3 regions of the Nocardia fodinahabitans genome follow, and region 2 is predicted to be linked to each of the others. Evidence: riboswitches for the same ligand, from Rfam matches in the RefSeq annotation. Region 2 holds a riboswitch; each other region holds the start of a gene.
The links. Region 2 has a riboswitch for S-adenosylmethionine ahead of NV348_RS21545 (bifunctional o-acetylhomoserine/o-acetylserine sulfhydrylase). Riboswitches for the same ligand answer to the same signal wherever they lie in the genome.

Region 1 (10,049 bases), 1.7 Mb from region 2:
GATTGTGGATCGGTAGCCCCGCGCTGGGCGCTTCGGAGAACGTCGTCTGGCGCAAACTCGCCAATAGAACACAGGGCAACAGGGCCGTGGGCGGCTGCCTCTTCCTCACCGAAGCCCGCCTGCTCTTCGTCCCGAACCACCTCGACGCCATCACCGGCGGTATGCGCTGGGAAATCCCCCTGACCCAGCTCCGCTCGGTGGGCCGCGAAAACCCGGACGGCGGCATATTCAGCGGCGGTCTGCGCACCCGCCTGCGCATAGACACCGACGCCGGCACCGAACTCTTCGTCGTCAACAAGGTCGACCAGGTGATCAAGACACTCGATGCCGTCGTGTCGGCGTGATGCCGATCGGCTATTCCACTACCTGGTGCCGGGTTCGATATCCGAGAATTCCGTGAACTCCGGACCAATGCGACCGTGTCGGCTCATCCCCCCAGCGTCGTGGGCAGCAGCACGACGAGAGAAGGGCCGCTTGTCACAGCTACCGACAACATTGGGCAGAAGTACCGCTGCAGCAGGCGTCGCTGACCGTCTCGGTGCTTCCTCGCCCGGCGAGGCTAGCCGCTCGAGGGTTCGTATGGGTGAGGGCGCACGGAGGTTGCGGCGTTTTCGGGTTCGTCGTCGTCGGTGAGGCTGAAGTAGTTCTCCTCTTCTTGCAGAAAGTGCAGTTGCAGCAAGGTGTGCAGGCCGTAGAGGCAGGCGAGCAGGTCATCGGTCTGGTCGTCGGTGATCGCGCCTGCGGTGTGGGCGCGGTCGAGGTGGGCGCCGATGCGGGTGACCAGCCGTTGGATCTCGGCGTGGGCGCGGCTCATCGTCGCGGTGGCCTCGGCGCCGCCGAGCGGGCCGGCCAGCGCCGGATACAGCAGGGTTTCCTCGGCCAGTTCGTGGGGCAGCAGATCGGTCACGAGGAAGTGGTGGGCGTCCTCGACGGCGGCCAGGGCCGCGGGATCGTTGGTATCGGCGAGCTGGTCGGCGGCGGAACGCAGCAGCGTGAGCATCTCGCGCAAGGTGTCGTGTTCGCCTGCGAAGCGGTGCAGGAGTTTCTCGGTTGTCGCGGGCATTTCGGTGCGGGTGGCCGGATTGCCCCGCAGCGCACGCAGCGCGTTGAGGATCACTGCCACATCGATGCCCTCTTGCAGCAGGGCCCCGGCGGCGGGCAGGAGCAGCCCGGCGGCGGCCACGATCATCGCCAGCAACGACAGGCTCATCCCTACGACAGCGCTTTGCACGGCGATCCGGCGCGACCAGCGGGCGGTGTCCATGGCGTCGGCGAGCCGGTCGAGCCGGTCGGTGGTGAGCACGATATCGGCGGCCTCCGACGAGGCAGTGGACCCGCGTGCGCCCATCGCCACACCGACGCTGGCGGCGGCCAAGGCGGGAGCATCGTTGACACCGTCACCGACCATGACCGTCACCGCGCGCTCACGCTCGCTACGCACAGCGGCGACCTTGTCCGCAGGGCTCTGCCCCGCATACACCTGGTCCAGGCCGAGCACGGCGCCGACCTCACGGGCCGGTTCGAGACGGTCACCGGTCAGCATCACCAGCCGGTTCAGCCCCGCCTCACGCAGTCTTCGTATCGTGCGCGGCGCGTGCCGACGCAACCGATCCCGCAGCAGAACCGCCCCGAGGAGTACCTCGTCGACGACGATCCACGCGATCGCCGCCGAGTCCAACCGCGCTCGGCTGTCCACCGCACGCGCCCACTGGGATCCGGTCGCCGTATCGGGCAGTTTGCCCACCTCGACATGGCGGCCGTCGACGGTGCCGGATACGCCGCGGCCAGGCTGTTCGATCACCGCGGTGGGCAGCGACAGCGCCGAGTCGCGGGCCAGCGCTTCGGTGACGATCGCCTCGGCCAGCACATGAGGCGACAGCTGGTCCACGGACGCGGCCAGGCGCAATGCCTCGGCAGCATCCTGGCCGGGGGCGGCGATGACCTCCACGACCGCGGGTCGGCCCGCGGTGAGAGTCCCGGTTTTGTCCATCACAAGGGTGGTCGCGCGACCGAGGTCTTCCAGCGCGCCGCCGCTGCGGACCACGACTCCTTGGCGGGAGGCCCGCGACAGTCCGGACACGATAGCTACCGGCGCGGCCAACAGCAGCGGACACGGGGTGGCCACCACCAGAACCGCGACCGCGCGCACCAGTGACCCGCTGACCAGCCATGCCACCCCGGCCACCAGCAGTGTCAGGGGCAGAAACCAGGCCGCGTACCGATCGGCCAACCGGACCACGGGCGCGTTCTCGGCGCCGGCTTCTCGAGCGAGCCGTACGATTCCGGCGTAGGTGCTCTCCGCGGCGGTCGCGGTCGCACGGATCTCGAAGGAGGCGCCGACGTTGACGACGCCGCTGCGCACTGGTTCCCCGATCCCGCGCTCGACCTGCATCGGTTCTCCGGTCAGCACCGACTCGTCCAGCACGGCCACGGTGTCGAGAACTCGCCCGTCGACTGGCACCACCTCACCCGGTACCACTACCAGCACATCGCCGACGGCGACCTCATCCAAGCCGATCACGCTCACCTCTGTGCCGAGACGGCGGCGAGCCGAGCGTGGCGCGTGCTCGAGCAGGGCTCGCAGATCGTGGGAGGCGCGTCGCTCGGCCGCCGCGTCCAGCGCACGACCGGTCGCCAACATCACCGCGATCAACGCACCAGCCAAGTACTCGTGCACCAGCAACGTGCCCACCAGCGACAACACCGCGATCACATCGACTCCGGTCCTACCCTGCAGCAGCGTGGCGACCATCCACCACACCGCGGGCACGATCGCCACCACCGTCGCCGCGATCCAGGCGCCCTCAGCCACCCCGTGCAGCCCGAACAGCCACGCAAGCAGCCCGAACATCAGCATGGCGACAGTCACCGCCACCAGCACCGGCTCCACCCACCCGGCGACCCGTTGTGACCACCGCCCCACCATCGAATTCGGTCCGGCCACACCCTCTCCTTCCCGAACCCAGCCTGCTGACAATCGGCTCTTCACCACCAGACAACGTGAACCGCACGTTCTCGGACAGGGCCGCAATTCCCCAACCCAGATGCCATTCGCCCCCAGCGACAACACAGCGCAACCCGCGGTGACTCTCTGTACTTTCAGTGACCCCTGAACGCCACGCAGCACGCAGGATGCCCCGTATGGCGGGAGTGTCAGAACCTTGGCTCTGTCTCGATTTCGGTGGTAGCGCGCCTTGGTCTATGCCAACAGGATTCGGTGTCGGAGTAGCGGACCAGGCTGACCAGGGCGGTCATTTCCGCGCACGCGGCGGCACTCCCGGGTCGGCGGCGCGGCGCGCGCGAAGGTGGTCTCGGTAGGGGTCGACCAGGCAGGGCCGGTACTGCGGTGGTCGCCGTGGACGTTCCGGCTCGCGCGCACGGGCAATGCGTTCGACCGTGTTCAGCGACACGCCCAGTCGGCGCGGGCCAGACAGGCTGCGTAGCGCGCCGACGACAGGGTCGGCGCTTTCGGGGCTCAGCTCAGGGCGTGGTCGAGGTCGCCGAGGAGGTCTTCGATGTCCTCGAGGCCGACCGAGATGCGGACCACGCCGTCGGACAGGCCGATGGAGGAGCGGCCTTCGGGGCCCATCGCGCGGTGGGTCGTCGTGGCGGGGTGGGTGATCAGCGTCTTCGCGTCACCGAGGTTGTTGGAGATGTCGATGATGCGGAGGCGGTTGAGGACCTCGAAGGCGCGCTTCTTGCCGTCGTCGCCAGCCAGTTCGAAGGTGACGACGGTGCCGCCGCCGGACATCTGGGCGGTGGCGAGGGCGTGCTGCGGATGCGATTCCAGGAAGGGGTATTTCACCCAGTTGACCGACTTGTTCGCCTCCAGGAACTGGGCGACCTTCAGCGCCGACTCGGTGGACTGGCGCACGCGCAGCGGCATGGTCTCCAGGCCCTTGAGCAGGGTCCAGGCGTTGAACGGGCTCAGCGCGGGGCCGGTGTGGCGCATCAGGTTCTTGACCGGGCCGTCGATGTAGTCCTGGGCGCCGAGGATCGCGCCACCGAGCACGCGGCCCTGGCCGTCGATGTGCTTGGTGCCGGAGTACACCACCACGTCGGCGCCGAGTTCGAAGCCGCGCTGTAGCAGCGGGGTGGCGAAGACGTTGTCCAGCACCACCTTCGCGCCCGCGGCGTGCGCGAGCTCGGTGACCTTGCGGACGTCGACGAGGGTCTGCATCGGGTTGGCCGGGGTCTCGAAGAACACGGCCTGGGTGGGCACCGAGAGCGCCTGCTCCCACTGCTCGAGGTCGTCACCGTCGACGAAGACGGTCTCCACGCCCCAGCGCGGCAGGATCTCGTTGCACACCACGAAGCAGGAGCCGAACAGGCTGCGCGCCGCGACGAGGCGATCGCCCGCCTTCAGCAGCGCGCCGAGCGCGGTGAACACCGCGGACATGCCGGACGCGGTCGCGAACGCGGCCTCGGCGCCGTCGAGCAGCCGGATGCGCTCCTCGAACATGGCCACCGTCGGGTTGCCGTAGCGGGAGTAGACGAAGTGCTCGACCTCACCGGTGAAGGACGCCTCGGCGGCCTCGGCGCTCTCGTAGACGAAACCCGAGGTCAGGTACAGCGCCTCGGAGGTCTCCTCGAAGCCGGAGCGGCGCAGGCCGCCGCGGACGCCGAGGGTGGCCGGGCCGACGCCCTCGGGCAGTGGCTTGTCGAACGAACCACCGGTGATCATGCTGTTCTCCTTATGCCTGACGCCACGGCAGGCCGACCGCGCGCCAACCGACGCTGCCGCGCTGCCCGAACGCGTCGGGGCCGCCTTCGAAACCGTCGAGCACGTTGTAGGACGGGGCGATGCCCGCCGCGGTCGCCACGGTCGCGGCGCCGATGGAGCGCTGCCCGGAGCGACACAGGAACACCACGGGCGCGTCGTCCGGACGACCGGCCAGCGCCTGCTCGAGCTGCGCGCCGAAGTTCGGATTGCGGGTCCCGGTGCCGTCGACCCACTCGATGAAGTGGGCCGGGCGCTCGATCGAGCTGGTGTCGGGGATGCCGACCTGTGCCCACTCGCCTTCGGTGCGCACGTCGACCAGCACCGCGCCCGGGTGCTCGGCCAGGATCTCCCACGCCTTCTCAGGGGTGATGTCGCCGGCGTAAGTCATGTCGAACCTCCTGCGTGAATCCGCTCTTGCCGTGCCGGTTCTCCGGGCACACGGCCAGGTCGTCACCCGGAGCACCCCACCGCGGAGGAGGGTTGCCGACCAGCGAGCCGGGGCTTGGCGCTGGCACTCATGACCTTGCGATTCGAGATTGCCCCGGCACAGGCCACCGTGTCAAACAGTGCTACGGCGTGCAGACCAGCCAGTTGCCGTCCACCCTGGTCAGGTTCCAGGTACTGGTGGACGGCGTGTCGCCGATCTGCACGGTGGCGTCGATCTTGGCCCGATCGCCGTTGACGGTCGCCTTGTCGAAACCCTTCTTGTCGATCGTCACTGCCGATTTCGGGCCGCCGAGCCGTTCCGACAGGCCGGACTTCTCCTCGTCGAAGCCGGGGCAGGCGACACCGGGCGGCGGACGCAGCTCGCTGCGGGAGCGCGCGTCGATATAGTTGGTGACAGCGGCCGCGAGGCGATCGGCCTCTGTGACATTTTTCTCAGCGGGCGAGAGCAGCCCGCCGAGCACGATGCCGATGAGCACGATGATCGCGATCACCGCGGCCGCGACGAACGGGACGATGGAACGCTTGTCGGTCTGATCCACCACGATGGGCTGGTCTTCCGAGCTTGTCTGCTCCTCGTTCATGCTCTAATCCTGACAGACCCGGTGCGGGCAACCACACCGCACGCCGGGTGGACACAACGCCGCAGATAGAATCGCCAGAATGCGGTGCGCTGCCGACCTCGAAGGCAGCTGCCAGCAGCCGGATCGTCAACTTAGCCTAGGCTAAATAGACGCCGTCAACAGTTCTCGACCAAAGGGTGCGCGTAGAAAATGACCGAACAGAGTGCAGCGACCCGCCCGCTCCGCATTGCGATCGTGGGCGCAGGACCGGCCGGTATCTACGCCGCCGACGCATTGATGAAGTCCGATGCCGATGTCAGCATCGACCTCTACGAGCGCATGCCCGCGCCCTTCGGTCTGATCCGCTACGGCGTCGCCCCCGATCACCCGCGCATCAAGGGCATCATCACCGCCCTGCACAAGGTCCTCGACAAGGACCAGGTGCGCCTGCTCGGCAACATCGACTACGGCACCGACATCACCCTCGACGACCTGCGCCAGTTCTACGACGCGGTCATCTTCTCCACCGGCGCCAACGCCGACCGCGCCCTGCCCATCCCCGGCATCGACCTCGACGGCTCCTACGGTGCCGCCGACTTCGTCTCCTGGTACGACGGGCACCCCGACGTGCCGCGGTCGTGGCCGCTGGAGGCGGAGAAGGTCGCCGTGCTCGGCGTCGGCAACGTCGCCCTCGACGTGGCCCGTGTGCTGGCCAAGACCGGTGACGAGCTGCTGCCGACCGAGATCCCGCCGAACGTCTACAAGGGTTTGAAGGCCAACAAGGCCGTCGAGGTCCACGTCTTCGGACGCCGCGGCCCCGCCCAGGCCAAGTTCACCCCGCTCGAGCTGCGCGAGCTCGACCACTCGCCGACGATCGAGGTCATCGTCGATCCCGAGGACATCGACTACGACGAGGGCTCCGAAGCCGCCCGCCGCAACTCCAAGCAGGTCGACATGGTCGCCAACACCCTCGAGCAGTGGGCGATCCGCGACCAGGGCAACCGCCCGCACAAGCTGTTCCTGCACTTCTTCGAGTCCCCGGCCGAGGTCATCGGCGAGGACGGCAAGGTCGTCGGTCTCAAGACCGAGCGCACCCAGCTCGACGGCACCGGCAACGTCAAGGGCACCGGCGAGTTCAAGCAGTGGGACGTCCAGGCCATCTACCGCGCCGTGGGCTACCTGTCGCAGAACATCACCCAGCTGCCGTTCGACGACCAGGCTGGCACCGTGCCGAACGAGGCCGGCCGCGTGATCTCCGACGAGACCGCCGAGGGCTCGGCCCGCTTCATGCCCGCCACCTACGTCACCGGCTGGATCAAGCGCGGCCCGGTCGGCCTCATCGGCCACACCAAGGGCGACGCCAACGAGACCATCGCCTGCCTGCTCGACGACGCCAAGGACTTCGCGCCCGCGCCGCAGCCCGAGCTGGACGCGGTCACCACGTTCCTCGAGAGCAAGGGCATCCCGTTCACCACGTGGGCCGGCTGGTATCGCCTCGACGCGCACGAGCGCGCCCTCGGCGAGCCGGAAGGCCGTGAGCGGGTGAAGGTCGTCGAGCGCGAGGACATGCTGCGCGCGTCCGAGCCGAACAAGGTCTAAGCCTCGGACGTCGGGCCCGAACTGTTCCATTCCGCCGAACTCGAGGCATTCTGTACAAGTGTTCGATGCCCACGTCCACATCATCGATCCGCGGTTCCCGCTGATCGAGAACGAAGGCTACCTACCCGACCCCTACACCATCGCGGACTATCGAAAGCGTATGGAGCACTTCCATGTTCGCGGTGGTGCGGTGGTCAGCGCGTCGTTCCAGGGGTCCGACCAGTCGTATCTGAAGGCCGCGCTGGCGGCCCTCGGTGAGGACTGGGTCGGGGTCACCCGATTGGATCTCGACGCCACCGACGACGAGATCATCGAGCTGGATCGCGCCGGCGTGCGCGCGCTGCGGTTCAACCTCAAGCGCGCCGCCGCCGACATCACCGAGATGACGTTGCAGGCGCTGCGCGCGCACGAGCTGGCCGGCTGGCACGTGGAGCTCTACATCGACGGCCAGATGCTGGCCTCGCTGCAACCGGTGATCTCGAAACTGCCCGCGCTCTCGATCGACCACCTCGGCATGTCCGAGGAGGGCCTGCCCTATCTGCTGGATCTGGTCGATCGGGGCGCCAGGGTGAAGGCCACCGGTTTCGGCCGGGTCGACATGGACGTGGCCGAGACGCTGCGCCGGATCCACGCGGTCAACCCGGGCGCGCTGATGTTCGGCACCGACCTGCCCGGCACCAGGGCGGGCAGGCCGTTCGAGGACACCGACGTCGAGCTGATCTGGCAGGTGGTCGGGGCCGACCTGCACGCGGTGCTGGAGGACAACGCCAGGGAGTTCTACCGGCTGCCGGTGGCGGACCGGCCCACGGCCGATCCGCTGCCGACCAGGCCGATCCCGCGCACCGACAATCCGACGGTGCCGATCCCCCGTGACGAACTGCCCGGCGCGGGCGAGCGCACCCGCCCGCTGCCGGTCATCGAGTAGCTCAGGCCAGGATCGCGCCGGTGAACCACACACCGGCCGCGATCAGCGCGCCGAACAGCTCGACCAGCATCGACAGGCCGACGCCTTTGAGCGCGTGCAGCGTCGCGGGCCAGGCCAGATCGTTGGTCTTCAGCCGGTACAGCTCGGCCAGGTACACGCCGAGCACGAAGCCGATGAACAGGCCGACGATCGGGATGACGAAGAACCCGACGACGCCGAGAATCGCGCCGAACAGCAGTGCCCGGTTCGACACCCCCGCCTCGCGCATCCGCCTGCCGGGCCAGGTGTACTTCACGACGGCGGAGATGACCAGCGCGACCGTGGCGACCGCGAGCACCGTCCACGCGGCGCTGCCGCCGGTCATGAAGGCCCACACCGCGATTGCGGCGAAGATCAGGATGACGCCGGGCAGGATCGGAACGATCACACCGATTAGGCCGACCAGAATGACGAGGCCTACGATGACCTCACCCCACACGCTCACTACCGGGTTCCTCCCATTGTGGCGCCGAGTCGCGCCACCCGGAATTCTGACCCATGCCCTACCCGGCTCGCCATCCCGACGCTATTGTCGGAGTGTCAATACCGTTCGACGATGAACAGAGGTCAGGTGTGAGCGAGTCCACCGCCAAGCAGGGGCCCCTCGCGGGTATCAAGGTCATCGAGCTGGCCGGCATCGGGCCTGGCCCCCATGCCGCGCTACTGCTGGCCGACCTCGGCGCCGATGTGGTCCGCGTACAGCGTCCCGGCATGATGCCCGGACACATGGAGCGCCCGCAGTGGCGCGGCCGCACCATCGTCGAGGCGAATCTGAAGGATCCCGCCGACGTCGCCAAGATCCTCGACCTGGTCGAGCGGGCCGATGTGCTGCTGGAGGGCTTCCGTCCCGGCGTCACCGAGCGCATGGGCCTCGGCCCCGACGACGCGCTGGCCCGCAACCCGCGCCTGGTCTACGGTCGGATGACCGGCTGGGGCCAGTACGGCCCGCTGGCCGATCGCGCGGGCCACGACATCAACTACATCTCGCTGACCGGTGTGCTCAACGCCATCGGCCGCAAGGGTGAGCGGCCGGTGCCGCCGCTGAACATGGTCGGCGACTTCGGTGGCGGCTCGATGTTCCTGGTGTTCGGCGTGCTCGCCGCGCTGGTCGAGCGGCAGAGCTCCGGCAAGGGCCAGGTCATCGACGCCGCGATGATCGATGGCGCGCTTGCCCTTTCGCACATGATGTGGGGCATGCGCGGGGTCGGCCTGTGGTCCGACGAGCGCGGTACCAACCTGCTCGACACCGGCATGGCGTTCTACGACACCTACGAGACCTCCGACGGCAAGTACATGGCCGTCGGCGCGATCGAGCCGCAGTTCTACGCCCAGCTGCTGGCCGGGCTGGAGATCGACGCGGAGGGGCTGCCGATGCAGCTCGACCCGAACGGGCAGGACCAGCTGCGCAAGCTGTTCGCGGACAAGTTCAAGACCAAGACCCGCGACGAGTGGGCCGCGATCTTCGACGGCACCGACGCCTGCACCACCCCGGTGCTGACCTTCACCGAGGCCACCGAGAATCCGCACATCGCGGCCCGTACCGGCCTGATCGAGATCGAGGGCGTCGTCCAGCACGCGCCCGCGCCGCGCTTCTCCCGCACCCCCGGCGGCGTGCCCACCCCGCCGCCGTCGGAGACGACACCGATCGAATCGGTCTGGGCTGACTGATTTTCCGGCCTGTCGTCGGTAGTCTCACCGACTATCGACGACAGGCCACGGATCCGAACCGGCCACCGGCCACCGAAGGTGCTCACCG
Region 2 (10,049 bases):
GTGCGGAAGCCCTTGTCCGCGTTGGCATCGCCATGTCACCGCGCTGGTCGGCGATGGACGCGGGCCTGCTCGCGAACTCGACCCTCACCGTCGCCGAGATGCTCGGCAGGCTCGCGGTCAGCGAGCCCGAGGAGTATCCGCGCGAACGGCTCCAGGACTACGTGCGCTCGATCATGACCCTGCTGGCCGGGACGACGCGGGACTGAAACAGCCTGGGCGTCAGCGGTTCTCGCGGGCCAGCCGCATGGTTTCGGTGAGCAGCTTGGACACCGCGGCGGCCTCGGTGAGGAAGCCGTCGTGTCCGTCGCGCGAGTGCACGATCTCGAGCCCGGCGCAGCCCGGCAGCCCCTCGGCCAGCTCGGCCTGGGTGTGCAGCGGGTAGAGCCGATCGGAGTCGACGCCGCCCACCACGACCGGAACCGTCGTCGCGGCCAGCGCCGCGGCGATCCCGCCCCGGCCGCGACCGATGTCGTGGCGGTTCATGGCCTCGCTGAGCAGCACGTAGGTGGCCGGGTCGAACCGCTGACACAGCTTCTCGGCCTGGTGCTCGAGATAGCTCTGCACCGCGTAGCGCCCGCCCGTCCACGGATCCTCGTCGCCCTGGGGACGATTGGTGAAGCGGTGGTCGAGTTCGCCCTCGGTGCGGTAGGTCAGGTGCGCGATGCGCCGGGCCAGGCCCATGCCGGTCATCGGCGCGCGGCCGGTGCCGTGGTAATCGCCGTCCTGCCAGTCGGGGTCGGCCTTGATGACGGCCATCTGCGTGGTCTGGGTGCCGATCTGGTCGGCGGTGGCGCGGGCGCCGACGGCCAGCACCAGCGCGGCCGCCGTCCGTCCCGGCTGTCCGACGATCCACTCCAGCACCCGCATGCCGCCCATCGACCCACCGACGACGGCGGCCAGCCGCTCGATCCCGAACAGATCGAGCAGCTGTGCCTCGGCGGTGACCTGGTCACGGATGGTCAGGTCGGGAAAACGCGAACCCCACGGCGCGCCGTCGGGCGCGAGCGAGGACGGCCCGGTGCTGCCCTTGCAGCCGCCGAGCACGTTCGTCGCGATCACACACCACTCGTCGGTGTCGATCGGCGCGCCGGGGCCGACCATGCCCTCCCACCAGCCGGGCTGGGCATTGTCGGCGCTGGCGATGACGTGGGAGTCGCCGGTGAGGGCGTGTTCGACCAGCACGACATTGTCGAGCGTGGGCGAGAGCTCACCCCAGCGCTGCACCGACAGCCGCACATCGGGGACCACGGCGCCGTTCTCCAGCACCACATCCCCGATGGCGACCACGCCGAGTCGCCCGTCCGGCGGTGGCAGCAGGGCCACCCCGGTCGCGGGACGGGCGATCGGCGATTCGGTGCTCACAGTCACGTGTTCGCCGCCGCGAAACCGGCGCGCAGATCCGCCAGGATGTCGTCGATCCCCTCGATGCCCACGGCGAGCCGGACCAGCCCCGGGGTGACGCCGGAGGCCAGTTGCTCTTCGGGCGTCAACTGCGAGTGCGTGGTGGACGCCGGGTGAATCACGAGAGAACGCACATCACCGATGTTAGCGACATGGCTGTGCAGGCTGAGCGCGTCCACGAACTTCTTGCCCGCGTCGACACCGCCGCGCAGCTCGAACGCGACGATCGCGCCAGCGCCCTTGGGCGCCAGCTGCTTGGCCCGCGCGTGCCACGGCGAGGTCTCGAGCCCCGCGTAGTGGACGGCCTCGACGCCCGGCTGCTCGGCGACGAACTTCGCCACGGCCTCGGCGTTGGCCACGTGCCGCTCGACCCGCAGGCTCAGCGTCTCGATGCCCTGGGCGATGAGGAACGCGTTGAACGGCGACACCGCCGCACCCAGGTCGCGCAGCAGCTGCACGCGCGCCTTGAGCGCGAAGGCGGGCGCGCCCAGGTCGGCGAAGACCGCACCGTGGTAGCTGGGATCGGGCACGGTGAAACCGGGGAAGCGGGCGTTGCCGTCGGCGTCGCGCACGGTCCAGTCGAAGGTGCCGCCGTCGACGATCACGCCGGCCACCGCCGCGCCGTGCCCGCCCAGGTACTTCGTCGCCGAGTGCACGACGATGTCGGCGCCGTGGGCCAGCGGCTGGATCAGGTACGGGGTCGCGACGGTGTTGTCGACGATCAGCGGGATGCCCGCCTTGTGCGCGATCTCGGCGATACCGGGGATGTCGAACACGGCGCTGCTCGGGTTGGCGATGGTCTCGCCGTAGAAGGCCTTGGTGTTGGGCCGGATGGCGGCCTGCCACTGCGCCAGATCGTCGGGATCCTCGACGAAGGAGACCTCGATGCCCAGCTTGGGCAGCGAGTAGTGGAACAGGTTGTAGGTGCCGCCGTAGAGATGCGGACTGGACACGATGTGGTCGCCCGCGTTGGCCAGATTCAGGATCGCGTAGGTCTCGGCGGCCTGGCCCGAGGCCAGCAGCAGCGCCGCGACGCCACCCTCGAGCGCGGCGATGCGCTGCTCGACCGCGTCCTGGGTGGGGTTCATGATCCGGGTGTAGATGTTGCCCGGCTCGGCGAGACCGAACAGCGCGGCGGCGTGATCGGTGTCGCGGAAGGTGTATGAGGTGGTCTGGTAGATCGGCAGGGCCCGCGCGTTGGTGGCCGCGTCGGGGGCCTGGCCCGCGTGGACCTGCTTGGTCTCGAAGGACCAGTTCTCGGGCAGGGTGGAGTCGGTCATGTAAAGCTCCAGGGTTGTTCGCCGGTATATCGCGTCAGATGGGTTGGATCGACGGACAACAACACATGGGGGCCTCCTGCGATGCGCGCTTGCTCTCGGCCTTCGAGAGCCCGGTCATCACCCGGAGCACCCCACCGCAGCTGGAGGGTTGCCGACCAGCGAGCCGGGGCTTGGCACTGGTACTCATGACCTTGGCCGTCATGTTAACCGGCCATTGCGTCCGCGCGGAAACTTCCCCCGGTTTCGTCGCCTGGATCACTCTGTCGCCGGTGTGCCGGGCCCTGGCGTGTCGAGTTCCGGCGGGGCGCCGCAGCTGCGGCGGAGCCGCGCAGGACGGGTCGCAGCTGTTCCTCGGCCGCGGTCTGCGGGGTGCGTTCGCCGTGCCTCGGCGGCTACGGCGTGCCCGGTGCCGTCACGGTGACGCTCGGCCCGGTGCCGATCGTCTTCGGATTCAGCCGCTGGCCCCGGACTCGGATCGGCGCTGCGTACCGGGCGGTAACGGCGAACAGCGCACTTGGCGAGGCGCCCGCCGAGTAGGTTGGGAGGCGAGCGTATGCCGGGCACCGGCCGGCAGTGTCTTCGGTCACTCGCGCCCTGATCGGCGTCGCGGCGAGCGGAGTCCCGCACAGCGGGCCCTCCCATCGCGGTGAGGTGGGGGGCAGCAGTACGCTCGTCTTGTTTGCACCACACGTCCCGCAGACAACGCGGGGCATATACGTTGTCTGTTGGAACTGCTGGGGTCCGCTCACAAGCGTGTTCGCCTGGCCGTGCAATAAGGGCACCCACCGAGGAGGACACGAAGATCCATGTCCAAGATCAAGGTTGAAGGCACCGTCGTAGAACTCGACGGCGACGAGATGACCCGGATCATCTGGCAGTTCATCAAGGACAAGCTGATCCACCCGTATCTCGACGTGAACCTCGAGTACTACGACCTCGGCATCGAGTATCGCGACAAGACAGATGACCAGGTCACCGTCGATGCCGCGAATGCCATCAAGAAGCACGGCGTCGGCGTGAAGTGCGCCACCATCACCCCGGACGAAGCGCGGGTGAAGGAGTTCGGCCTCAAGAAGATGTGGCGCTCGCCCAACGGCACCATCCGTAACATTCTGGGTGGCACCATCTTCCGCGCGCCGATCATCATCTCCAACGTGCCCCGCCTGGTGCCCGGCTGGACCAAGCCGATCATCATCGGCCGCCACGCCTTCGGCGACCAGTACCGCGCCACCGACTTCAAGGTCTACGAGGCGGGCACCGTCACGCTGACCTTCACCCCGGAGGACGGCAGCGAGCCGATCGTGCACGAGGTCGTGAAGATGCCCGAGGACGGCGGCGTCGTCATGGGTATGTACAACTTCAAGAAGTCCATCGAGGACTTCGCGCGGGCCTCGTTCAACTACGGCCTGCAGCAGAACTACCCGGTGTACCTCTCCACGAAGAACACCATCCTCAAGGCCTACGACGGCATGTTCAAGGACACCTTCCAGGAAGTCTTCGACGCCGAGTTCAAGGCCGAGTTCGACGCCGCGGGCCTGACCTACGAGCACCGCCTGATCGACGACATGGTCGCGTCCTCCATGAAGTGGGAGGGCGGCTACGTCTGGGCCTGCAAGAACTACGACGGCGACGTGCAGTCCGACACCGTGGCGCAGGGCTTCGGCTCGCTGGGCCTGATGACCTCGGTGCTGCTCACCCCGGACGGCAAGACCTGTGAGGCCGAGGCCGCGCACGGCACCGTCACCCGGCACTACCGCCAGCACCAGCAGGGCAAGCCGACCTCGACCAACCCGATCGCGTCGATCTTCGCCTGGACCCGTGGCCTGGAGCACCGGGGCAAGCTGGACAACACCCCCGAGGTGATCGGCTTCGCGCAGGCGCTCGAGGACGTCGTCATCAAGACCGTCGAAGGCGGCCAGATGACCAAGGATCTGGCGCTGCTCGTCGGCGGCGACCAGGGCTACCTGAGCACCGAGGAGTTCCTCGGCGCGCTCGACGTCAACCTGGCGCGCGCCCTCAAGTGAGGTAGCGATCCCGCCGCTGGGCGATTCGGACTCAGGCGGCGCGAGACCCGCGTCGGCGACCGGCGGATCAGCGGGGGCGGAGTTCGCCCGGCCCGGTAGGTACCCCAGTTCTCGCGAGAACCGGGGCACCCACCGGGCCGTTGTGCGCGCTGCGTCGCGTGCGGCCGGAGCCGGCTCGTGGGTTACACCATCGTGTCCACGACCGGCAGGCCGAAGGCGTGTGTGCCGTACATGGCGTAGGCGCGCTCGGGATCGTTGGCGGCGTGCACCCGACCGGCATGCGCGTCGCGCCAGAACCGTTGCAGTGCTGTGCTGTTCGTCAGTGCGGTGGCGCCGGCCGCCTCGAAGAGCCGGTCGATCGATGCGACGGCGCGGCCGGTGGCGCGCACCTGGTCGCGGCGGGCCCGGGCGCGCAGTTCGAACGGGATCTCCCGGCCGGCCAACAAGCAGGCGTACTCGTCGGCGACATTCCCGGACAGCTGCCGCCACGCCGCGTCGATATCGCTGGCGGCCTCGGCGATGCGGACTTTGCCGAACGGGTCGGCGTTGGCGTGCTCACCCGCGTAGGCGGCCCGCACCCGGGTGCCCTGGTGCTCGATGTGCGCCGCGAGCGCGCCATAGGCCATGCCGACGATCGGGGTGGAGATGGTGGTGGGATGGATTGTGCCCCAGGGCATCCGGTAGACCGGATCGGCATTGGTCCGCAGGCCCGGCGACGTCGATTCGGCCATCGTCCGGAAGCTGAGGAAGCGGTGTTCCGGCACCAGCACGTTGTCGACGACGACCGTATTGGATCCGGTGCCGCGCAAGCCGACCACGTTCCAGACATCGTCGACGCGGTAGTCGCTGCGCGGAATGAGGTAGCTGCCGAAGTCGACCGGCTTGCCGTCGGCGAGCACCGGGCCGCCGACGAAGACCCAGTCGGCGTGGTCGCAGCCGGACGACCACGCCCAGGCGCCGTTCACCAGGTAGCCGCCGTCGACCTTGGTGGCGGCGCCCATGGGTGCATACGAGGACGCGACGCGCGCGTCGGTATCGGCGCCCCAGACATCCTGCTGTGCCCGCTGGTCGAACAGGGCCAGGTGCCAGTTGTGGATGCCGAGGATGCCGGCCACCCAACCGGTGGACCCGCACGCGCTCGCGAGCGTGCGGACGGTGTCGTAGAAGACGACCGGGTCGGCGGCGTGGCCACCCCACTGTCGCGGTTGCAGGAGCGTGAAGAACCCGGTGTCGCGCAGGTCCGCGATGGATTCGTCCGGAATCCGGCGCAGGTCTTCGGTCTGCTGGGCGCGCGCACGTAGACGCGGCAGCACGGCGGCTACTCGGTCGATGATGTCCTGGGTCATTGTCGCGAAACTCCGGGCTGGTAGGGGCGATTGCTGCGCCACAAAACTAGAACCGGTTACAAAAAGTGTCGAGCACCCAAAAGGCTTGGTTCGGGACGGAATAAGTCCCTGAAATCTAGGACTTTCGGCCATTGGTTCGCCGACGGCCGGCGCCCGAAAATGTGTCGATTCTGTAACTCGTTCTAGCATCTCGAGGAGTGGGTGATGGCCACGAACGCCCAGGACAGCGGCCGACAGGTCCGGGAGATCGACGTGGGCTCGGCGCCCACCCGCTACGCCAGGGGCTGGCATTGCCTCGGCCTCGCCGAGACCTTCCGCGACGGCAGACCGCACTCGATCAGGGCGTTCGGCACCAAGCTCGTGGTCTGGGCCGACACCAGCGGCCGCCTGCAGGTGCTCGACGCGTATTGCAGGCACCTGGGTGGTGACCTGTCCATGGGCACGATCAAGGGCGACGAGGTGGCCTGTCCGTTCCATGACTGGCGCTGGGGTGGCGACGGCAGATGCCGGGACATCCCGTACGCGCGGCGGGTCCCGCCGCTTGCCCGCACCCGGACCTGGACCAGCCTCGAGCGCAACGGTCAGCTCTTCGTCTGGCACGACCACGAGGGCAACGCGCCCGCACCCGAGGTGACCATCCCCCATATCGAGGGACCGTACAGCGACGGCAACGGCGGCCCCGTCGACACCCACAGCGCCGCCTGGACGCCGTGGACCTGGAACACGATCCTGATCGAGGGCGCCAACTGCCGCGAGATCATCGACAACATCGTCGACATGGCCCACTTCTTCTACATCCACTACGCCTTCCCGACGTACTTCAAGAACGTCTTCGAGGGCCATATCGCCACCCAGTTCCTGGAGACCAAGGGCCGCCCCGATGTCGGGATCGTGAACAAGTACGGCGGTGACACACTGCTGAAATCGGAGGCCTCGTACTTCGGGCCCTCGTACATGATCAACCCGCTGACCAACATCTACAGCGGCTACGAGGTCAACAGCGTCCTGGTCAATTGCCACTACCCGGTCACCCAGGACTCGTTCGTGCTGCAGTACGGGATCACGCTGGAGAAGCCGAAAGGTCTGCCGGACGAGCAGGCCGAGCGGCTGGCCACGAAAATGACCGAGGGCATCGCCGTCGGCTTCCTGCAGGACGTGGAGATCTGGAAGCACAAGTCCAAGGTCGAGAATCCGCTGCTCTGCGCCGAGGACGGCCCGGTCTACCAATTGCGCCGCTGGTACGACCAGTTCTTCGTCGATGTCGCCGACGTGGACCCGAAGTCCTCGCAGCGCTTCGAGTTCGAGGTCGACACCACCACCGCCAACGCGGTCTGGGAAGCCGAAGTCGCCGAGAACCTCCGCAAAGCCGGCCCCGCACCCCATCCGACGAACGCGTGAGGATCGACTCCCGATGGCCTATGTGATCACGCAGCGGTGCTGCAACGACGCCGGCTGCATCCCCGAATGTCCGGTGGATTGCATCCGTCCCACCGCCGATCAACCCGAATTCGCCACCACCGAGCAGCTCTACATCGACCCCGTGGCCTGTGTCGACTGCGGGGCCTGCGCCGATGCCTGCCCGGTCGGCGCCATCTTCCCCGCGGACGAGCTCAGCGCGTCGCTGGAGCGGTTCCGCGACATCAATGCGGCCTGGTTCCAGCGATATCCGCTGGAATCGACCACCGAACCCCTGACCGAGCCAGGGCGCGTACCCAGGGCGCTGGGCACCCTGCGGGTCGCTGTCGTCGGCGCGGGACCGGCTGCCTGCTACGCCGCCGCGGAACTGCTGCGTCGCGCGGACGTCGAGGTCGAGTTGTTCGATCGGCTGCCAACGCCCTACGGGTTGATCCGCTCCGGGGTCGCGCCCGACCATCCCGGCACCAAAGCAGTGGTGGACCAGTTCGAATCGGCCTTCCGGCGTGACGCGCTGCAGTACCGGCTGAATGTGGAGGTCGGCAAGGATATCTCGCACGAGGAGCTGATGGCCCACCACCACGCGGTCATCTATGCCGTCGGCGCGGCCACCGACCGGCGCCTCGGCGTGCCCGGAGAGGACCTGCCGGGCAGCCACTCGGCCACCGAATTCGTGGCCTGGTACAACGGGCATCCCGAGTACGCGGACCGGGCATTCGATCTCTCCGGCGAGCGGGCCGTCATCATCGGCAACGGCAATGTGGCCCTCGATGTTGCCCGGGTGCTGACGGTGGACCCGGATGAGCTGGCGCACACCGATATCGCCGATCACGCCTTGGCCGCGTTGCGCCGCAGCACAATCACCGAGGTGGTTGTGCTCGGCCGCCGCGGGCCGTTGCAGGCCGCTTACACCTCACCGGAATTCCTGGCGCTGGGGTACCTCAACGGCGTCGACATCATCGTCGATCCCGGTGATCTGGAACTGGATCCGATCTCGCGGGCCGAGCTCGACGATCCCGGCGCCGAGTTCGCGCTGCGGCTCAAGCACACCATCGCGCAGGAATACGCGCACGGTCCGCGCACCCCGGGAAACAAGCGGATCGTCTTCCGCTACTCGGCTTCCCCGACCGCCGTCACCGGCGACGGGCGGGTCGACGGCATCGAGTACGTGCACAACGAACTGGTCGCGATCGACGGGCGCACTGTCGCCCGGGCCGGCGACCGTACCGGCACGCTGGCGGCGTCGCTGGTCTTGCGTTCGGTGGGCTACCGCGGTGCGCCGATCGAAGACCTGCCGTTCGACGAGCGCGCCGGCATCGTCCCCAATGCAGGTGGCCGGGTTGTCCGTGATGGCAATCCGGTGCCGGGCGTGTATGTGTGCGGCTGGATCAAGCGCGGGGCCCGGGGTGTCATCGGCTCCAACCGGGTCGATGCGGAGCAGACCGTCGATCAGCTGATCGAGGACTTCGTGAACGGCGCACTGGCCGCGCCCCAGCGCACCCGCGCCGACCTGGCGGCGCTGCTGGCCGAGCGCGCGCCCTACCAGGTCGGCCGCGACGGCTGGCGGGCCATCGACGCGGCGGAGCAGACGGCGGGCAAGGCCGCCGGGCGGCCACGCGTGAAGTTCGTCACGGTCGAGGATTTGGTCGAAGCGGCACTCTTGCCCGAGAAGTCGCGGTGAGCGCAGCGTGCAGGACCCGGGCGACGACGGCACACGAACGTCGTGCCGTCTACAGCTCGTTGCCACGCCGGCAGCCCAGCCGGCGGCGCATCGCGGTCGCGATGCGCTCGCCCTGGATTTTGGCCCGGTCGGCGTTGGGTCCGCGGTATCTGCTGTCCACCGCGGCGTGCCAGAGCCGGACCCAGCGGTCGAAATGCTCGGCGGTGAAGGGCCTGGCCGCGTGCAGCGCGGCATGCGGGGTGAACATGTTGCCCTGATACTCGGCGTCGCGGAAGAGCGCGCGGGCCCAGAAATTCGTGATCCTGGGCAGATGTGTGTCCAGCTCCATGGCCGCGACCTCGGTGAAATAGGGCCCGATGAGCGGGTCGGCGAAGGCAACGGCGTAGAAGTCGCGCAGCAGCGGCTCCAGATCCGCGGTGTCGGCGATATCCCGCTCGGTCACCACAGCGACAGCCAATAGTCCTGGAACCGCAGGAAGACCAGCAGGATCACGACCGCGTACATCAGCACCGCGACGGTCCATCGCCACCCGACGATCGTGGCGATCGGGCCGGGTGCGCGGCCCGACGCCGGACGGGTGAGGAGCGCGAGCAGCGCGGGCATCATCGCCCAGACCACCATGCAGTACGGGCACAGCGAGCCGATCCGGTAGAGCGCTTGGAAGATGAGCCAGCCCGGCGAACACCGTGCCGGTCGCGACACCGAGCCACAGGACCCGCCACACCCGCACCGGCACGTTCCGGCCGGCCGCCGCGAGCAGCCCGGCCGCGACCACCACGGCGAAGCCGACTACCCCGATGATCGAATTGGCGAAGCCGAATACCGCCGCCTGACCGCTGTTCATCACCGAGACGCACGACAGGACCGAGCTGATGCTGCAGGCTGGGCGATAGCCTGGCCGGTG
Region 3 (10,049 bases), 720 kb from region 2:
CCCATTCCCGCCCCTGCTCGGCCACGATCAGCAGCGGGACCAGACCGATCGCGAGCACCAGCGCGCCACCGAAGTCGATGCGATAGGTGGCGTGCGGCTTGCGCGGCAGCTGCAGCACCCGCGTCACCACGACCAGCGCGAGCAGGCCGAGCGGCACGTTCACCAGGAACACCCAGCGCCAGCCGGTGATGCCTAGGATGGTGTCCTGCCCGGCCAGCAGACCGCCGAGCACCGGCCCGAGCACGCTCGAGATACCGAACACGGCGAGGAAATAGCCCTGGTAGCGGGCCCGTTCCCGGGGGCTGACGATGTCACCCATGATCGCCAGCGCCAGCGACATCAACCCACCCGCGCCCAGACCCTGGAACGCGCGGAAGGCCGCCAGCTGGTACATCGAGGTGGCGAACGTGCACAGCAGCGAGCCGATGATGAACAGCCCGATCGCGGTGAGGAAGAACGGCTTACGGCCGAACATGTCCGAGAGCTTGCCGTAGAGCGGGGTGCTGATCGTCGCGGTGATCAGGTAGGCGGTCGTCGCCCAGGCCTGCAGCGAATAGCCGTGCAGGTCGTCGGCGATGGTGCGGATCGAGGTCGACACGATCGTCTGATCGAGCGAGGCCAGCAGCATGCCGAGCATGAGGCCGGACAGGATGGTCAGGATCTGGCGGTGGGTGAAGCCGGCGGGTGATTCCACCGGGGCCGCGGTTGTCGTCACGAATCGTTCTCCGTCGCGGTAGTGCTCAGTGCGGTCGAGCGGGTCAGCAGGGTCGGGCGGGCCGCGTCGTAGTCGTCGACGAAGCGCGTCAGCAGCGCGGCGAAGGTCGCGCGGTCCTCGCTCGACCAGTCCTCGGTGACCACGGCGACCGACTCGCGGCGGCGGGTCCGGATCCGCTCGGCAACCTCCCGGCCCTGGTCGGTCACCTCCAGCACGGTGGCGCGACCGTCATCGGGATCGGCGACGCGACGCACCAGTCCCCGGTCGACCAGCTGGGCGACCTGCCTGCTCACCGTCGACGCGTCCGAGTGCACGGCCTCGGCGAGCGCGCCCGAGCGCATCGGCCCGTCGCAGACCAGCCGGAACAGCACGACGAAGCCCGCCGGGTCGATGCCGGAGCGGTCCTTGATCTGGGCCAGCGTCCGGTCCCGCAGGCGGTGCAGCCGGACGAGCTGGACCGCGATCGCGTCGATCGCGGGCTCGTTCTCCACCAATTCTCTTCACCTTTACTTGCATCAATCAATTAGTTGTGTGATGCAAGTATGTAGACAGAACGGTCGCCGGGGCAACCGTTTGAACTGCCTTTACTCGCCCTTGAACTCGGGGGCGCGCTTCTGGAACACCGCCGTGATCGCCTCGGTGAGGTCCTTGGACGGCAGGAACGCCGCGTTCCAGGTCGACACGTAGCGCAGGCCGTCGGCCACCGCGGGGGCGGTCCGGTGCTCGAGCACGTCCTTGATGCCCTGCACCACCAGCGGCGGGTTCTCGGCGATCTCGCGCGCCATCGCGTGCGCGGCGGCCACCACGGCCTCCTGGTCGGCGAACACCTCGTTCACCAGGCCGATCCGCTCGGCGCGGGCGGCATCGATGTCCTTGGCGGTGTAGGCGAGCTCACGCAGGTTGCCCTCGCCGATGATGCCGGGCAGACGCTGCAGCGAGCCGATGTCGGCGACGATCGCCACCTTCGCCTCACGCAGGCTGAACTTGGCATCCTCGCTGGCCAGGCGGATATCGGCGGCGGCGATCAGGTCCAGGCCACCACCGATGCACCAGCCGGACACGGCCGCGATCACCGGCTTGGTGCACTCGGCGACCGCGGTCACCGAGTCCTGCATGCCGCGGACCACCTTGAGGAACTCGGTGCGCGGCGCCGCCTTGGCGTCGTCGGCCAGCACCGGGGCGAGCATGCCGCCCATCGCCGCCAGGTCGAGCCCGAAGGAGAAGTGCTTGCCCGCGCCGGTGAGCACCACGGCCCGCACCTGCGGGTCGGCGTCGAGCTCGCGGAAGATCTCCGGCAGCTCACGCCAGAAATCGGGTCCCATCGCGTTGCCCTTGCCCGGCCCGGTCAGTGTGACCTGGGCAACGTGGTCGGCGATCTCGACGGTGAAGGCTTGCCAATCAGTCATGGGCCGAGTCTATTGGCGCGCCGCCAGGGATGCGCGCAGCCCCCGGGGTGAACCCCAAAATCCCGCTCCCCCGGCATATTTCCCGCAATCGTCCTACTCTGGATTTCATGCGCAGGTCGTCTCTTCCGGCGGTCGCATGCCGCGTCGCCGATACGCTCATCGCCCGCGGGCATCACGGCGTCATCGTTTCGCCCGAGACGCCCGCTGCCACCGCGGCCGATGCCGCCCGCGCCATGGGCGCCCATCCCACCGCGATCACCACCTCCCAGGTCTTCCTGCTCGACGACGATCCCGTCCTGCTGCTGGTCGCCGACCACCACCAGGTCGACCTGACGCGCACCGGCAAACGCCTGGAGGGCACCCTCACCCCCGCGCCCACCGCGCTGGTCGAGCGCATCACCGGGCAGCCGATCGACGGCACCGCCCCCGTCGGTCATCCCACCAACCTGCCCACCTGGGTCGACACCGCCCTGGCCGAGCACACCGAGGTGTGGGCCGCGGGCGGTCATCCGAACACGGTGTTCCGCACCAACTTCCGCGAACTGGTCCGGATCACCGCCGGACTGCCGATCGAGGTCGACTGAGCCGCGTCGAGTGTGATGTGCGTCGAACCGGCCGCCCGGACACTGGGCGGCGCTGGGGCACGGGCGTAGTTTGGGGCGGTGAGTGAAGTGCGACGGACTCCGGCCGACCTCGTGGTCCCCGACGATCTGAGCGGGATCACCGCCGAGCAGTACCGCGCCTCGATGCGTCACTACCCGGCCGGCGTCACCGTGGTGACGATCGGTGCCGAGCACGGCCCGGTCGGCTTCACCGCGACCTCCTTCGCCTCCCTCTCCCTCGAACCGCCCCTGGTGTCGTTCAACATCGCCCACACCTCCTCGAGCATCGAGGCCCTGCGCGCCGCCGACTCGGTCGTCATCCATTTCCTCGGCGAACACCAGCACCACCTGGCCCACCGCTTCTCCCGCACCGCCGCCGACCGCTTCACCGACCGCTCCCTGTGGACCACCCTCGACACCGGCGAACCGGTCCTGCACGGCACCCCCATCTGGCTCCGCACCACCCTGCACCAACTCATCGACATCGGCGACCACACCCTCGCGGTAGGCCTCGTCACCCGAGTCCACGACGAAACCCGGGAATCCCCGTCCGCCGCCCCCCTCCTCTACTACAACGGCAAATACCACCGCCCCACCGCCCTCGACACCTGACAGCGGTCGAACTCCGACGAGCGCCGTCCGGTCGAGTGATGTCATCCGCCCGACGGGTCAGCCCCTCTCGCACGCCACGCCGTCACCGTCGCCGTCCAGGCCGGAGCGGTAGCCGGGCTCTCCGCGGTGAAGTGGGGCCACGCCCGCGGCGCGAGCGGCAGCGCAGTTCTTGTAATAGGCGCTGGGAGTGGGTGGCGCTTCCGGTTCGGGCACCACGACGCGTGGCGCCGGTACCGGCACGGTAGTCGTGATCGGCGCGGGGACGACTACTGGTGGCGGCGGGGCGGCAACCGTGGTCGTCGGCACGATCGGAGGCGGCGGAGTTTCGACAACGGTGGTCGGTGCGACAGTGGTCGTCGTCGGCGAGAGTGTTGTGGCCGAGGACGCGCTGGGGCGGATGGTCGACGTCGTCGAAAGTTCCGTCGCCGGAGCGGACCCGTCGTCGGCGAGACCGCCGATCACGGCTAGACCGACAATGCCGGCGACCCCGATCCCGGCCACCAGGGCCAGCGGCGCTTCTTGTCCTGCGGGCGGGGCGGGCGGGCCCACGGATCGGGCGGCTGAATCGGTCGAGGCACTATCTCCCCTTAAGTTCCTGAGCAGTGCTTTTAGGACTCATCGCGACCGGCCGACGGCCTGTTACCCAATTCCGCGGCGCGTCAAACATTTTTTGAGGGAGACATGCCGATGCGGCCGGACCGGAGTCGGCCGCATCGCCGACGACTCAGCCGAGGAGGCAGGGGGCGGCGCGGGTGTCGGGGGTGAGGGGGCGGGTTTCGGGGGTGGGGTTCCAGAGGCCGTCGGTGGCGGCGTAGGTCCAGGTGGGGCCGGATTCGGCGAGGGTGGCGACGGCGGTGATCAGGCGGTCTACGTCGGCGGCGGTGGTGCCGAGGCCGATGCTGGCGCGCAGGGCGGCGTCGAGGCCGAGGGCGGCGAGGAGGGGGTGGGCGCAGAAGCGGCCGTCGCGGACGCCGATGGCGTGTTCGGCGGAGAGATAGGCGGCGACCTCACCGGGGGCGTACCCCGCCACCGTGAAGGCGACGATGCCGACGCAATCCGGGCTGTCGGACCAGATGCGGACCAGGTCGACACCCGGGATGGCACCCAGCCCGGCACGCAGCCGGTCGGCCAGGAAGCGCTCGTGGGCGACCAGTTCGTCCGGGTCGATCGCGGCGAGCGCGTCGCAGGCGGCGGCGATGGCGGCCGCGCCCAGCACATTCGGTGAGCCCGCCTCGTGCCGCTGCGGCGCCGCGGCCCATTCGACCTGCGCCACACCGACTTCGCGCACCGCACCGCCACCGGCCAGGTACGGCTCACCGGCATCGAGCCAGTCCCGCCTGCCGACCAGCACACCGGCACCGAACGGCGCGTACAACTTGTGCCCGGAGAAGGCGAGATAGTCGATCCCGTCCTCGCACAGGGAGATCCGTCGATGCGGCGCCAGCTGCGCCGCGTCGACGAGAATCCGCGCGCCACACAGGTGGGCGATGGTCGCCAACCGCTCCAGCGGCAGCACCTCACCGGTCACATTGGAAGCCCCGGTCACCGCGAGCAAAGCGGCGGGCTTGCTGCACAATTCGGCGACGACCCGGCGAACCGTCTCCTCGACGGTATCGGCGGCCCGCACGACCCGACGCCCGCGCGCGGTCCACGGCAGGAAGTTCGCGTGATGCTCGATATCGAGCACCACGGTCTCCCCGGGCACGCAGCCGGCCAGCAGGTTCAGCGAATCGGTGGTGTTGCGGGTGAAGACGACGACCTGGTCGTCGGCGGCATCGACGAACCGGGCGACCGCACCACGCGAGGCCTCGTAGCACTCGGTGGCGATCCGCGAGGCGTAGCCCGCGCCGCGATGCACGCTGGCGTAGTACGGCAGCAGCCGCGAAATCCGGTCGGTGACCTGCCGCAACGCCGGCGCGCTCGCGGCGTGGTCGAAGTTGGCGTAGGCGCTGGTCCCGCCCTGCACGAGCGGAACCCGCAGGTCCGCACCGGAAACGGCGGCCAGGGCACAGGTGGGGTCGATAACTGCGGTCATGACGAAATCCCGTCGGCTCAGGGACTCGTTCCCGACAAGGGTGCTGCGAGTCCGCGCTTGCCGCGCCCACTGCGGACGGCGGCCTGGTCGTCACCCGGAGCACCCCACCGCGGAGGAGGGTTGCCGACCAGCTAGCCGGGGCTTGTCGCTGGTACTCGTGACCGGTTTCGAGACTGACAGACGATCCCGCGAGCTGTCAACCACCGCGATCGGCCCGTCGGAAACCCGCGACGTTTGCCGCGATCATGACCGCGCCGATCACGCCACCGGCACCCACTGCGGCCGTCCCCGCCGGACGAGGGGTAATCCCCACGGCCACAACGGAATCGGACATCCCGACCGGACACCCGGTTGCCATCGGATTGCCACTTTTCCCCAAACCGCTCAACGATCTGCTTCATCCATGATGGATCACCCAAATGATTGAGTTGCCCCACTATCTGTTAGGGTTGCCGATCATGTCCACGAACTCGAACTCCGTCCGCGGCCTGCCGCGCTACCCGGTGTACGCGCTCGGACGGCTCACCAAGGCACTGCACGCCGAGATCGACGTCCCGTTGCGCGATCACTGGGTGCTCACCTTCATCGCGGAGAACGCCGACCTGACGCAGAAGAAGGTCGGCGACGCGCTCGGCATCGACCGCAGCGAAGTCGTCCGGCTGGTCGACGCGCTGGAACGCGCGGGCCTGGTCGAACGCACCCGCGACGGGTCGGATCGCCGCAAGTACCGGCTGCGGATCACCGACGCCGGACGCAAGCAATGCAAGCGCACCGACCGCCTGATCGCCGACGCCACCGCGCGAGTGCTCGAGCGGCTGGACCCCGAACAACAGCGCACCCTGCACCGCCTGACGCTGATCGCGCTCGGCGAATCACCGCCGTCGCCATCGTGATCGGCGCCGACGGCACGCCTCGCGCTGCCGTCCGGCCACACCTTCTCCGAGTACCGTTGGCATCTGGTGACCATCCTGTTTGCCCTCCGGTAACCCGCCCGTGAAACAACAAACACCACCGATGGGGGTCGACCGATGAGAGGTGGACTGAGCGCCATGCTCGAGCCACGCACTGAGGACCCGGCGAGCCGGTTGCGTGATCCACTACTGCGCGCCGACCTGGCCGCGCCACCGCGCACCCTGGTAGACATCCTGACCAGCACCGCCCTCGCCCACCCCGACGCACCGGCCATCGACGACGGCACCGTCGTGCTCAGCTATATGGAGCTGATCGCCGCGATCGAGGCCAGGATGACCGAGCTGACCGCGGCGGGCGTGCGCCCCGGTGACCGGGTCGGCGTGCGGATGCCCTCGGGCAGCGCCGCGCTGTACGTCACGATCCTGGCCGTTCTGTACTGCGGCGCCGCCTACGTCCCCGTCGACGCCGACGACCCGGAGGAACGGGCCCGGCTGGTCTTCGGCGAGGCCAGGGTCAGTGCAATGGCCACCGGCGCGGGCATCGAGTCGGCGACCGCCGCCGCGGGCCGCACGCCCGCCTCGGACTGGAACACCCTGCCGTCGCCCGCCGACGACGCCTGGATCATCTTCACCTCCGGCTCCACCGGCACCCCGAAGGGCGTCGCGGTCACCCACCACAATGCCGCCGCCTTCGTCGACGCTGAGGCCAGGCTGTTCCTGCAACATGCCCCGATCGGCCCCGGCGACCGGGTGCTGGCCGGGCTGTCGGTCGCCTTCGACGCCTCCTGCGAGGAGATGTGGCTGGCCTGGCGCCACGGCGCCTGCCTGGTCCCCGCCCCGCGCGATCTGGTTCGCACCGGCGCTGACCTGGGCCCGTGGCTGATGCGCCGCGAGATCAGCATCGTCTCCACCGTGCCGACGCTGGCCGCCACCTGGCCCGCGGAGGCGCTGGACTCGGTGCGCTTGCTGATCTTCGGCGGCGAGGCCGTCCCGCCGGAACTGGCCGAACGCCTCGCCGGCGGTGCCGATCGCGAGGTGTGGAACACCTACGGACCCACCGAGGCCACGGTCGTCGCCTGCGCCGCGCTGCTCGACGGCGGCATGCCGATCCGCATCGGCCTGCCACTGGACGGCTGGGACCTGGCTGTCGTCGACCCGCAGGGCAACCCGGTGCCCGAGGGCGAGACCGGCGAACTCGTGATCGGCGGCGTCGGTCTGGCCCGCTACCTGGACCCGGCCAAGGACGCCGAGAAGTACGCCCCCCTGCCCTCGCTGGGCTGGGAACGCGCTTATCGCAGTGGTGATCTGGTCCGCAACGACTTCCAGGGCCTGATCTTCCTCGGCCGTGCCGACGACCAGATCAAGATCGGCGGCCGCCGCATCGAACTCGGCGAGATCGACAACGCGCTGCAGCACCTACCCGGTGTCAGCGGCGCGGCCGCCGCCATCCGGACCACCAAGGCGGGCAACAAGATCCTGGTCGGCTATCTCACCGGCGCGGGCCCCGACTTCGATGTCAAGAAGGCCAGAAAGATACTGGCCGAACAGCTTCCGGCCCCGCTGGTGCCACGCCTGGCGGTCGTCCCCGACCTGCCGACCCGTACCTCGGGCAAGGTCGACCGCGACGCGCTGCCCTGGCCGCTGCCGAGCACCGAGGAACCGGCCGCGTCCGGTCTCGCGGGCACGGCGGCCTGGGTAGCCGGGCTGTGGGACGCCATCCTCGGCGCCGCGGCCACCGATCTCGACGCCGACTTCTTCGATCTGGGCGGCGGCTCGCTGTCGGCGGCCCAGCTGGTCGGCGCGTTGCGTGCGCGGTATCCGCACGTCACCGTCGCCGATCTCTACGACCATCCGCGGCTGGGCTCGCTGGTCGAACTGCTCGACGGCAGCGCGCCGGTCGCGGCCGTCGACGAGCGCGTCGTCACGCCGACGCCGTTGCGTGCGCAGATCACCCAGGTGCTGGCCACCATCCCGCTGACCACCCTCACCGGGTTGCAGTGGGTCACCTGGCTGGCGGTGGTGTCGGCGATCGCGGGGTGGTCCGCCTCGCTGCCGTGGCTGCCGCGCCTGTCCTGGTGGTGGATCGCGCTGGCGTTCGTGCTGTTCATCTCGCCGCTGGGCCGGATGACGCTGTGTGTGGCCGGTGCGCGCGTCCTGCTGGCCGGACTGCGCCCCGGCACCTATCCGCGCGGCTCCTCGGTGCATCTGCGGCTGTGGGCGGCCGTGCGGCTATCGGAGGCCAGCGGCGCCGAAAGCCTGTCCGGCGCACCGCTGATGGTGCCGTTCGCGCGGGCGCTGGGCGCGAAGATCGGCAAGGGCGTCGACCTGCACACCCTGCCGCCGGTCACCGGCATGCTCGACCTCGGTGACGGCGCCAGCGTCGAACCCGAGGTGGACCTGTCCGGCTACTGGGTCGACGGCGACGTCGTGCACATCGGCGGCATCACCATCGGCGACGGCGCGGTGATCGGCGCGCGCTCGGTCCTGCTGCCCGGCACCAAGATCGGTAAGAAGGCCGAGATCGCCCCCGGCTCCGCGGTGTCCGGCAAGGTCAAGGCCGAGCAGGAATGGGCGGGCTCGCCCGCGACGAAGGCGGGCAAGGCGCCGCGCCGCTGGCCCGACCACGCGCCCGAGCGCGCCCGGCACTGGCTGGTCGTCTTCGGTCTGTCCTCGATGGCGCTGGCCGCGATGCCCGTTCTCGGCCTGGCCGTCGGCGGCACCTTCATCGCCTGGTGGGTCCGCGAGGAGACCACCATCGGCGCCGCCGCGCTGCGCGGTTTCGCCATCCTGCCGGTGGCGACCCTGCTCAGCCTCGCCGTGTACGCCGCCGCGACCGTGATCGCCGTTCGCCTGCTCGGCATCGGCCTGCGCGAGGGCTACCACCCGGTGCGCAGCCGGACCGGCTGGCAGGTGTGGGCCACCGAACGCCTGCTCGACTCGGCCCGCACCTTCCTGTTCCCGCTCTACGCCAGTCTGCTGACCCCGCTGTGGTTGCGCCTGCTCGGCGCGCGGATCGGCAAGAACGTCGAAGCGTCGACGGTGCTGTTGCTGCCCAAGTTCACCGTGGTCGCCGACGGCGCCTTCCTGGCCGACGACACCATGATCGCCAGCTACGAACTCGGCGGCGGCTGGCTGCGCATCGGCGAGGCCAAGGTCGGCAAGCGCGCCTTCCTCGGCAACTCCGGTATGACCGCGGTCGGTCGCCGGGTGCCCAAGAACGGTCTGATCGCGGTGCTCTCGGCCGCGCCGTCCAAGGCCAAGGCCGGCTCGTCCTGGCTGGGCAGCCCGCCGGTGCGGCTGCGCCGGGCGGCCGAATCCAGCGACACCTCACGCACTTTCGATCCGCCGCTGCGGCTGAAGCTGGCGCGCGCGATCGTCGAGACCTGTCGCTTGATCCCGGTGATGGTGACCTTCGCCGTCGGCCTCGGCGTGCTGTTCGTGCTGGCCCTGATCGCCCAGCACTCCGACTACCTCGTCGCCGCCCTGATGTCCGGTCTGGTCCTGATGGCGGCGGGTGCGCTGGCGGGTGCCATCGCGGTGGCCGCGAAGTGGTTGCTGGTCGGGCGGATTCGGGCCGTCGAGCATCCGCTGTGGAGTTCGTTCGTGTGGCGCAACGAGGTCTCCGACGCCTTCGTCGAGACCGTCGCCGCGCCGTGGTTCGCCCGCGCCGCCACGGGTACTCCCGTGATGAATCTGTGGCTGCGCGGACTCGGTGCCAAGATCGGCCGCGGGGTATGGTGCGAGTCCTATTGGCTTCCGGAGGCAGAC

Region 1: it holds a riboswitch for S-adenosylmethionine, as region 2 does, so the genes downstream of both, NV348_RS13645 (rhodanese-like domain-containing protein) here and NV348_RS21545 (bifunctional o-acetylhomoserine/o-acetylserine sulfhydrylase) in region 2, are expected to answer to the same signal.
Region 3: it holds a riboswitch for S-adenosylmethionine, as region 2 does, so the genes downstream of both, NV348_RS18270 (aminotransferase class V-fold PLP-dependent enzyme) here and NV348_RS21545 (bifunctional o-acetylhomoserine/o-acetylserine sulfhydrylase) in region 2, are expected to answer to the same signal.

The regions. Positions count from the first base shown of each region.
Region 1 covers NZ_JBRJJC010000001.1:2,911,017-2,921,065, forward strand. Annotated here, with positions in the region: gene NV348_RS13630 (hypothetical protein) at 1-344, shown strand, start outside; gene NV348_RS13635 (heavy metal translocating P-type ATPase) at 560-2,926, opposite strand; gene NV348_RS13640 (O-succinylhomoserine sulfhydrylase) at 3,476-4,684, opposite strand; gene NV348_RS13645 (rhodanese-like domain-containing protein) at 4,695-5,111, opposite strand; SAM riboswitch class IV at 5,129-5,246, opposite strand; gene NV348_RS13650 (Rv0361 family membrane protein) at 5,293-5,751, opposite strand; gene NV348_RS13655 (FAD-dependent oxidoreductase) at 5,941-7,329, shown strand; gene NV348_RS13660 (amidohydrolase family protein) at 7,388-8,254, shown strand; gene NV348_RS13665 (DUF456 domain-containing protein) at 8,256-8,738, opposite strand; gene NV348_RS13670 (CaiB/BaiF CoA transferase family protein) at 8,867-9,961, shown strand.
Region 2 covers NZ_JBRJJC010000001.1:4,644,136-4,654,184, forward strand. Annotated here, with positions in the region: gene NV348_RS21535 (TetR/AcrR family transcriptional regulator) at 1-206, shown strand, start outside; gene metX (homoserine O-acetyltransferase MetX) at 220-1,368, opposite strand; gene NV348_RS21545 (bifunctional o-acetylhomoserine/o-acetylserine sulfhydrylase) at 1,365-2,681, opposite strand; SAM riboswitch class IV at 2,762-2,872, opposite strand; gene NV348_RS21550 (NADP-dependent isocitrate dehydrogenase) at 3,488-4,705, shown strand; gene hsaA (3-hydroxy-9,10-secoandrosta-1,3,5(10)-triene-9,17-dione monooxygenase oxygenase subunit) at 4,888-6,051, opposite strand; gene NV348_RS21560 (3-ketosteroid-9-alpha-monooxygenase, oxygenase component) at 6,256-7,449, shown strand; gene NV348_RS21565 (FAD-dependent oxidoreductase) at 7,463-9,145, shown strand; gene NV348_RS21570 (hypothetical protein) at 9,153-9,605, shown strand; gene NV348_RS21575 (vitamin K epoxide reductase family protein) at 9,584-9,847, opposite strand; partial or broken gene NV348_RS21580 (vitamin K epoxide reductase family protein) at 9,879-10,049, opposite strand, start outside.
Region 3 covers NZ_JBRJJC010000001.1:3,927,016-3,937,064, reverse strand. Annotated here, with positions in the region: gene NV348_RS18300 (MDR family MFS transporter) at 1-715, opposite strand, end outside; gene NV348_RS18295 (MarR family winged helix-turn-helix transcriptional regulator) at 712-1,206, opposite strand; gene NV348_RS18290 (crotonase/enoyl-CoA hydratase family protein) at 1,300-2,121, opposite strand; gene NV348_RS18285 (YbaK/EbsC family protein) at 2,229-2,705, shown strand; gene NV348_RS18280 (flavin reductase family protein) at 2,868-3,335, shown strand; gene NV348_RS18275 (excalibur calcium-binding domain-containing protein) at 3,393-3,548, opposite strand; gene NV348_RS18270 (aminotransferase class V-fold PLP-dependent enzyme) at 4,060-5,370, opposite strand; SAM riboswitch class IV at 5,419-5,533, opposite strand; gene NV348_RS18265 (MarR family winged helix-turn-helix transcriptional regulator) at 5,829-6,263, shown strand; gene NV348_RS18260 (Pls/PosA family non-ribosomal peptide synthetase) at 6,420-10,049, shown strand, end outside.